DNA from 2 places in the Streptomyces sp. NPDC005374 genome. Region 2 is predicted to be linked to the other one. Evidence: riboswitches for the same ligand, from Rfam matches in the RefSeq annotation. Region 2 holds a riboswitch; the other holds the start of a gene.
The links. A riboswitch is a leader RNA that binds a small molecule or an ion and turns the genes downstream of it on or off. The one in region 2 is predicted to bind cyclic di-AMP.
Positions count from the first base shown of each region.

Region 1 (3,788 bases), on a different contig from region 2:
GGACAGGCCCTTGGTCTTCAGCACCTTCTTGAGGGTGTGGTAGACCTCGGCACCCCAGCGCAGCGCCTCGGAGAAGGACTCCGCGCCGATCGGGGCGATCATGAACTCCTGGATGTCCACGTTGGAGTCGGCGTGCGAGCCGCCGTTCAGGATGTTCATCATCGGAACGGGCAGCAGGTGCGCGTTCGGGCCGCCCAGGTAGCGGAAGAGCGGGAGGTCGCTGGCCTCGGAGGCGGCGTGGGCGACGGCGAGGGAGACGCCGAGGATGGCGTTGGCGCCGAGCGAACCCTTGTTGTCGGTGGCGTCCAGGTCGAACATCGCCTGGTCGATCAGGCGCTGCTCGGTGGCGTCGTAGCCGACGAGCTCCGGGCCGATCTGCTCGATGACCGCGAGGACGGCCTTCTCGACACCCTTGCCGAGGTAGCGGTTGGGGTCACCGTCACGCAGCTCGATGGCCTCGAAGGCACCCGTGGAGGCACCGGAGGGAACGGCGGCACGACCCGTGCTGCCGTCGTCGAGGCCGACCTCGACCTCGACCGTGGGGTTGCCTCGGGAGTCCAGGATTTCCCGGGCTACGACGACGTCGATGGACGGCACGAGCATCTCCTTCTTGGGATGTGACACGGTCCGCCGGGACCGCGGTGGGTTCTGCGAGACCGAGCCTAACCGGCTCCGGGGGATCAGCCACCGCGTGGACCGCCCCCTGGACAGAACCGAGAGTAAATTGTTTCTGAACTGAACAAAGACAGTCCCGGAAACTGGGCAGAAAAAAGCCCCGCCCCGGTGCGTACGGGGGAACACGCACCGGAGCGGGGAGCCCGTGGGGACGGGGGGACCCTCACGAGGCCTTCATTCTGAAGCACACGGATGTGAGGGCGCTGTGGTTCAGCTACGAGCACCCCTTGTTACTTGAGGTGCAGCTGCTGACCCGGGTAGATGAAGTCGGCGTCGGTGACGATGTCCTTGTTCAGCTTGAACACCTTCTGCCAGCCGCCCTTGACCTTGTGCTTCTCGGCGATCGAGCTGAGGGTGTCACCCTTGACGACCTTGTACTCGCCGTCACCCTTCTTGACCTTCTTGCCGGTCGGGGTGGTGACGGTCTTCTTCTTGGCGGCCGGACGCTCGGTCGAACGCGAGGCGCTCTGCTCCTCGGTCGAACGGCTGCTCGTGTTCGAGGAGCCGGAGGAGGAGTTGCCGGAGGAGGACGAGCTGCTGCCGCCGCTGTAGGAGGCGCCGGACAGGCCCACACCACAGCTCGGCCAGGCACCCTTGCCCTGCGAGGCCAGGACCTTCTCGGCGACGGCGATCTGCTGGGACTTGCTGGCCTGGTTGGCGGTGGAGGCGTACGCCGTGCCGCCGTACGCGGCCCAGGTGGAGGCCGAGAACTGCAGGCCGCCGTAGTAGCCGTTGCCGGTGTTGATGGACCAGTTGCCGCCGGACTCGCACTGGGCGACGGTGTCCCACTCGGAGGCGGTGGCGGCGGAGGCGCTGCCGGCCGCCATCAGCGGGGCGGCGATGGCGACACCGGTGACGCCGGCGAGGGCGGCGACGCGGGTGGCCTTGGAAGGACGACGGTGCTTGCCCTGTCCGGAAAACAGCATGGTGGATCCCCTCACCGACGCCTGCGAGGTGAGCTGTCGGGTTCGGGCCGGTTGAGTTGCCCGGCCGCGCACCTCCCGGTGCGCGACTTAACCCCAAGCCGGTCCAGCGTGAACTGCTGGGTCCGGCACTTACCTTGGGTCCCCCGCTCCTGCCTACGGCGCTTGACGCGACGACTGTTCCCGTTCGGCCGCTGGCAGGATTCGGCGTTGCGACAGACGGGGCTCGGGTTGCCGAGCGGTCACGACCGTAGACACGCGCTCGGCGGAATTTCAAAGACGATCAGGGCTTCTGAGACTCATCCCACACTTTCACCAAAGTGGACATTAGGTGCGAAGTGTGACGTGAACTCCCGCTGTTTTTCTGGACTTTTCAGTCCTATTCAGCCCCGGTGTCGAGCGTCTGACCGGCGACGATGTTGCTCGGGTCGGACCCGATGCGGTCCTTGTTCTCGGCGTAGAGGGCGCGCCATCCGCCGTCGAGGCCAAGGGAGTCGGCGATGGAGGCGAGGGAGTCGCCTTCCTGGACGATGTAGGTGGGGGCCGCGTGGCGGCCGCCGGCGGCGGTCGCGCTCTTCGTGGCGACTTCGGCGTCACTGCCGCCGCGGTGCTTGCCGGAGCCGAGGGCGCCGACGTCGACGAGGGCCGAAGAGGCGCCCTGCTGCCACGACTTGTCCGCTTCATCCTCTTCCGGGCTCACCACGGGTGAGCTGTCGGAAGACTGCGTGTCCCCCTTGGCGGAGCCCTCGGACCCCTCGGATCCAGAAGAGCCGGACTTGTCCGACTTGTTCGAATCGTCGTCACCGCTGGACGGAGTGGTCGACGGCGAGGGCGTCGCGGTCGACCCGTCCAGCGCGTCGAGCAGACCGGAAGAATCCACGGGTCCCGACGAGTTGGAGGAGTCCGAGGAACCGGATGAACCGGACGATTGCGACGAGTCCGGCGCGGAGGCCGAGGGTGTCCCGCTGCCCACACCCGTGTCGACGTCGGCCGAGCTCGAGTCCTTGCTGAGCCCGGCGAGCAGACCGCAGGTCGGCCACGCGGCGATGCCCTGATCATCGAGGAGCTTCTCGGCCACGGCTATCTGCTGGTTGCGGCTGGCCTGGTCCGCGGTCTCGGCGTACGCGAGGCCGCCGTACTTCTCCCAGTTCTGCTGGGACATCTGCAGACCGCCGTAGTAGCCGTTGCCGTCGTTCGCACTCCAGGAACCGCCGCTCTCGCACTCCGCGACATGGTCCCAGGTGGTGCCGGTCGCGGCGCTGGCTCCGGTCGCCCCGAGCAGTGGGATCGCGATGGCGGATCCCGTCACGCCGGCCGCCACGAGGAGTGCCGGAGCCTGACGGGGGCGACGGTGACGACCGTTCCCGGAGAGCATGAGGGGACCTTTCCCGAGACAGCAGAAACGCGCGCGGCGCTCCACGAGGGGCACCGCGCTGGTCCGTGAACGTATAGGGGTTCGATCACTTGTCACAAGTTAATGCCGCGTAGATCACGTGAAGATCACAGACTTGAGGGCGTGTCATGTTTAAGCGGCTCTTCACCGGGTCAGGCCGGACGTCTTGGTCGATTACCGCACGGGCGTGAACTCCACGGGCAAAGTGCGCAGTCCACGCATGATGAGCCCGCCACGCCAGCGCAAATCGGCCGAATCCACCGCGAGTTGCAGGTCGGGGAGGCGAGTGAGGAGCGTGGCGAGCGCGGTCTGTCCTTCCAGCCGGGCGAGCGGGGCACCGAGGCAGTAGTGAATGCCGTGGCCGTAACCGAGGTGCTGATTGTCACGGCGGGAGAGATCGAGGACATCGGGGTCGGCGAACCGTTCAGGATCCCGGTCCGCCGCGGCGAGCACGACGAGCACGGGGTCACCGGCCGCGATGTCCTGCCCGCCGATCCGCAGCGCCTGGGTGGCGAACCGCCAGGTGGCCACCTCGACCGGGCCGTCGTACCGGAGAAGCTCCTCCACGCCGGTCTCCAGAAGTCCTCTCTCCTGATCGGCCAGGGACGCCTGGAGCCGGTTTCGCTGTTCGGGGTGGGTGAGAAGGGCGTAGACCCCGTTGCCGATGAGATTCACCGTGGTCTCGAAACCTGCGAACAAGAGGATGAAGGCCATGGCCGCGGCCTCGTTCTCACTCAGGTGCTCACCGTGGTCGGAGGCGCGGATGAGCCCTGAGATGAGGTCCTCGCCGGGTGTCG
Region 1 covers NZ_JBIAKA010000019.1:94,492-98,279, reverse strand. The annotation lists gene eno (phosphopyruvate hydratase) at 1-603, opposite strand, end outside; gene ACFYRX_RS37630 (transglycosylase family protein) at 906-1,601, opposite strand; cyclic di-AMP (ydaO/yuaA leader) riboswitch at 1,605-1,772, opposite strand; gene ACFYRX_RS37625 (transglycosylase family protein) at 1,978-2,973, opposite strand; gene ACFYRX_RS37620 (cytochrome P450) at 3,166-3,788, opposite strand, start outside.
Region 1: another riboswitch for cyclic di-AMP. It lies ahead of ACFYRX_RS37630 (transglycosylase family protein); the one in region 2 lies ahead of ACFYRX_RS25820 (C40 family peptidase).

Region 2 (3,788 bases):
GATCGGCACCCGTCACCGCCTCGGTAATGGCACTCTGACGATGAACCACCAGTCCGGGACCGTACTCGAACCATCCGCACCGTGTCGGACTACGGTTCCGTGGGAAAGGGACGACGTCGCCATGGCAGACCACCTGGAAGCATCCGTCACTCTGCCGAGCGAACCCGCCTCGGTCTCCGCGGCCCGCACCTATGTCCTGAGCGCGCTCGCGGAGTGGGGGCTGCCACCGGCCACGGACATCGCGGAGACCGTCCGGCTCATCGTCTCCGAACTCGCCACCAACGCCGTACAGCACACCTTCGGACAGTCACCCACCTTCACGGTGGACATCGAGCTGGACCGTGACGAACAACTGCGCATCGGGGTCACCGACAGCCATCCCCGCTTCCCCAAGCGCCTCCCGGCCGCGGTCCAGCAGGACAACGGGCGGGGAATGGTGATCATCCGCTGGCTCGCGGCCGAGTACGGCGGCAAGCTGAGAGTCAGGCCCACCCGGGAAGGCGGCAAGACCGTTTCGATCGAACTCCCGTGGTCGGTACCGGCACAGCCGGTCACCGCCGCGGGGCAGCAGGAGCCGTGACCCACTCCGTAGGCCGGGAACGCGGAGACAGGACGCCCCCTTCAGCGGCCGAGCCCGGGCCGTCCCGGGGTCACCGCAGACGCGCCGACGGTTCTCGGGGAGCAACTCCCGGACGAGCCGTGGCGCGCGGCCTGAGCGGCTCGCGGTGCGGCCGCCGAGGCGCCGCGTGGGGTTCCTGCGTGACGTGCTCCTCGGCGCGGCCCGCCCGCCACACCAGTCGGGGGAGCAGCCACCACAGGCCCAGGCACACCAGCAGGGTCGCCGTACCCGCGGCCACTCCGCCGGTCCGGCCGGTCGTCACGTCCACGACGAGCAGGACGGATCCGGTGAACGCGAGCACCAGAACGCCCATGCCGACCGTGGCGAGCCGGGAGGAGACCTGCACGATGCGGGCCTTGGCGCCCCGCTGGAAGAGCGAGCGGTGCAGGGCCGCCGGTGCGGTGAACAGCGCCGCCGCGACGACCGCGAGGAGCAGCGTGGTGACGTAGGTGGCGCGCTGGAAGGAGTCCAGCGAAGGGAAGCGCTGGGTGAAGGCCAGGGTCAGCAGGAAGGCGAAGAGGATCTGCACCCCGGTCTGGGTGACGCGCAGTTCCTGGAGCAGCTCGCCGAAGTTGCGGTCGGCGCGCTCCAGCGGGGTCTCGTTGCGGGCGGTGCACGGGCGGTGGTCGGCCATGACGGTACGGGTAACCATCCGGGCCCGTGTCACGCGTCCCGGGAGACCCGAGGGGGTGACGTCCGGTCAGGGCGCCGTCACCCCCTCGGGGGTGCTACTTGACCCGGCCGTACCAGACGCTCTTCGTCCAGATCTTCTGCAGTCGCACCACGTCCCCGGTCTTGGGGGCGTGCCAGATCTTCCCCTTCCCGGCGTAGAGACCGACGTGGTAGACGTTCGAACCCGAGTGGAAGAACACGAGGTCACCGGCCTTGCGGCTGCCCGCGGAGATGTGCCGGGTCTTGTTGTACTGCTGGGCCGCCGTGCGCGGGAGCTTCTTGCCCGCCTTCTTGAACGAGTACAGCGTGAGCCCTGAGCAGTCGAAGCGGGACGGCCCCGTGGCGCCGTACCTGTACGGCGAGCCCTTCTTGGAGGCCGCGACCTTGAGTGCCTTCGTCGCCGGCGTGGCGGCCGCGGCGTCGGCGGCGACGCCCGGGATCACGACAGAGCCGCCCACAGCGGCAAGTGTCAGTGCCGAAGCCGTACCGGCTCGGACCATCAGCGACGGAACACGATTGAGCGCAGACATGCGCAACCCTTCGTCAGCCGCCTGTGAAGGATGACCTGTCGGATTCGGGCTGACAAAGTTGCCCGGCCGCTGACGCGGCTTCACCCCAAGGGCTGCTCGGCCCGGTCATGGCGTGACCGTCCCGGCGACCCGTCGTGCCTGGGTCCTCCACTCCTGCCGATGCACCTCTGTCGACCGGTCATCCGGGCGGCGGCAGGACTCGGCGTCCGCCCGGATCGCCCCGCCACTGCGGCGGGGGCTTGTCGTCAGACAGGGATCTTGACGCAAAGAAGTCCGAAAAACCCAACGGAACCGGGGATTTGTGTCGTTACTCACCACTCACTCGTTCGGGTGGACACCCGAACGACGGAAGGGGTGTCGAGGGCTCCGCGGGCCCCCGGACCAGCACAGAGAGTCCTCATTGTGCTCACACACCACGCGTGTTGCGCGGCCTTGACGGTCGTGAAAGAGGAGCCGCCTCTCGTCCAACAGGGGGTACGTCTTCTGGTCCGTTTCAACCGTGCTCCGGACGCTCCGTCAGACCGGCGGGGCGCCCGGGGCGCTGCGGATGCGTCAGTTGTCGGGGTCGGGCGGCACGACGACCCGGGCCGAGCGCCGCTCGCCGTCCAGGACCCGCAGGGCCCGCGCCAGCGTCGCGGCGTGCATCTCGCGCTCGCCCCGGCGGTGCATCAGCGCGAGCGCGTCACGCAGCTCTGCCGCCCTGCTCACCAGCGCCTGCGCCGCCCGCAGTCCGCCGTAGGTGTCCTCGTGCCGGGCGGGGTTGATCCGGCCCAGCAGATCGACCACGTCGAGATAACGGTCGATCAGCTCGCCCTCGGCGCGCGTGAGCGCGGGCAGCGGTGGAAGATCCGGCAGCATCCGCGGCTCACCTCGCGCCCGGCGTGGTGCGGGATGTCTTGCGGCTCGGGACGATCGCGTCCGCGAGGCCGTAGTCCAGCGCGCCCCGCGCGTCCAGGATCTTGTCCCGCTCGATGTCCGCGCTCACCTGCTCGGCGCTGCGCCCGGTGTGCCGGACCAGCATCTCCTCCAGGCGGGCCCGCGCACGGAGCAGTTCGTCGGCCTGGATCGCCAGATCGCTTGCCTGCCCCTGCACCGGTTCGTTCAGCGCCGGCTGGTGGATCACGACCCGCGCGCCCGGCAGCACGGAGCGCTTGCCCGGGGTGCCCGCCGCCAGCAGCACCGCCGCGGAGGAGCCGGCCTGCCCGAGGCACGTCGTCTCCACGTCACAACTGACGAACTGCATCGTGTCGTAGATCGCCGACATCGCGCTGAACGAGCCGCCGGGGGAGTTGATGTACAGCGAGATGTCCCGGTCCGGGTCCTGGTACTCGAGGTACATGAACTGCGCCATCAGATCGTTCGCCGAGGTGTCGTCGATCCGCGTCCCGAGGAAGACGATCCGCTCCTCCAGCAGCTTCGAGTACGGATCCATCGTCCTGTGCCCGGAGCTCGTGCGCTCGTGGAACTCGGGCAGGACGTAACGGGCGGTCGGTCGGGTCATGGAGTACCCCTCACTCATGGCTGAGCCGTCTGTAGAAAATGTACAGGACGTACGTGACGTTATGATGGGGGCGGATTCTAGTGATCAAGTTAAATGCCCAGGGCAGAGGCGCTTTTTTGCTCCTTCGGGGGATCGGGTCTCACATTCCTGTCACTGTTTACCGGGGGGTGCCGTCGCCCTCACCTCCGGGACCTCCCCGGCCGGCCCAGATCTGCGAGACTGTCGCGGCTCGCCGCGGTATGAGCGTCCGTCAACGGGCGCGGGCGGCTCGGCTCTTCACTGTGCTCGTCCCGCCACGACGGCATCGTCGAGCCCGGCGGCGGACACAGCCAGGGCCTCGACCAGCTCTCCTTCAGCACACCGCGCGGCTTCCTCCCGCAGACCATCCACCCCCATGCCGGTGACGGCGCCGGACTACCAGCGGATTCTTCGTCTGCTGGTGGTACACCGTCTGTGTGTTCTGGCC
Region 2 covers NZ_JBIAKA010000010.1:147,359-151,146, forward strand. The annotation lists gene ACFYRX_RS25810 (ATP-binding protein) at 122-580, shown strand; gene ACFYRX_RS25815 (DUF6328 family protein) at 651-1,253, opposite strand; gene ACFYRX_RS25820 (C40 family peptidase) at 1,348-1,821, opposite strand; cyclic di-AMP (ydaO/yuaA leader) riboswitch at 1,825-2,036, opposite strand; gene ACFYRX_RS25825 (hypothetical protein) at 2,374-2,679, opposite strand; gene ACFYRX_RS25830 (ATP-dependent Clp protease proteolytic subunit) at 2,687-3,322, opposite strand.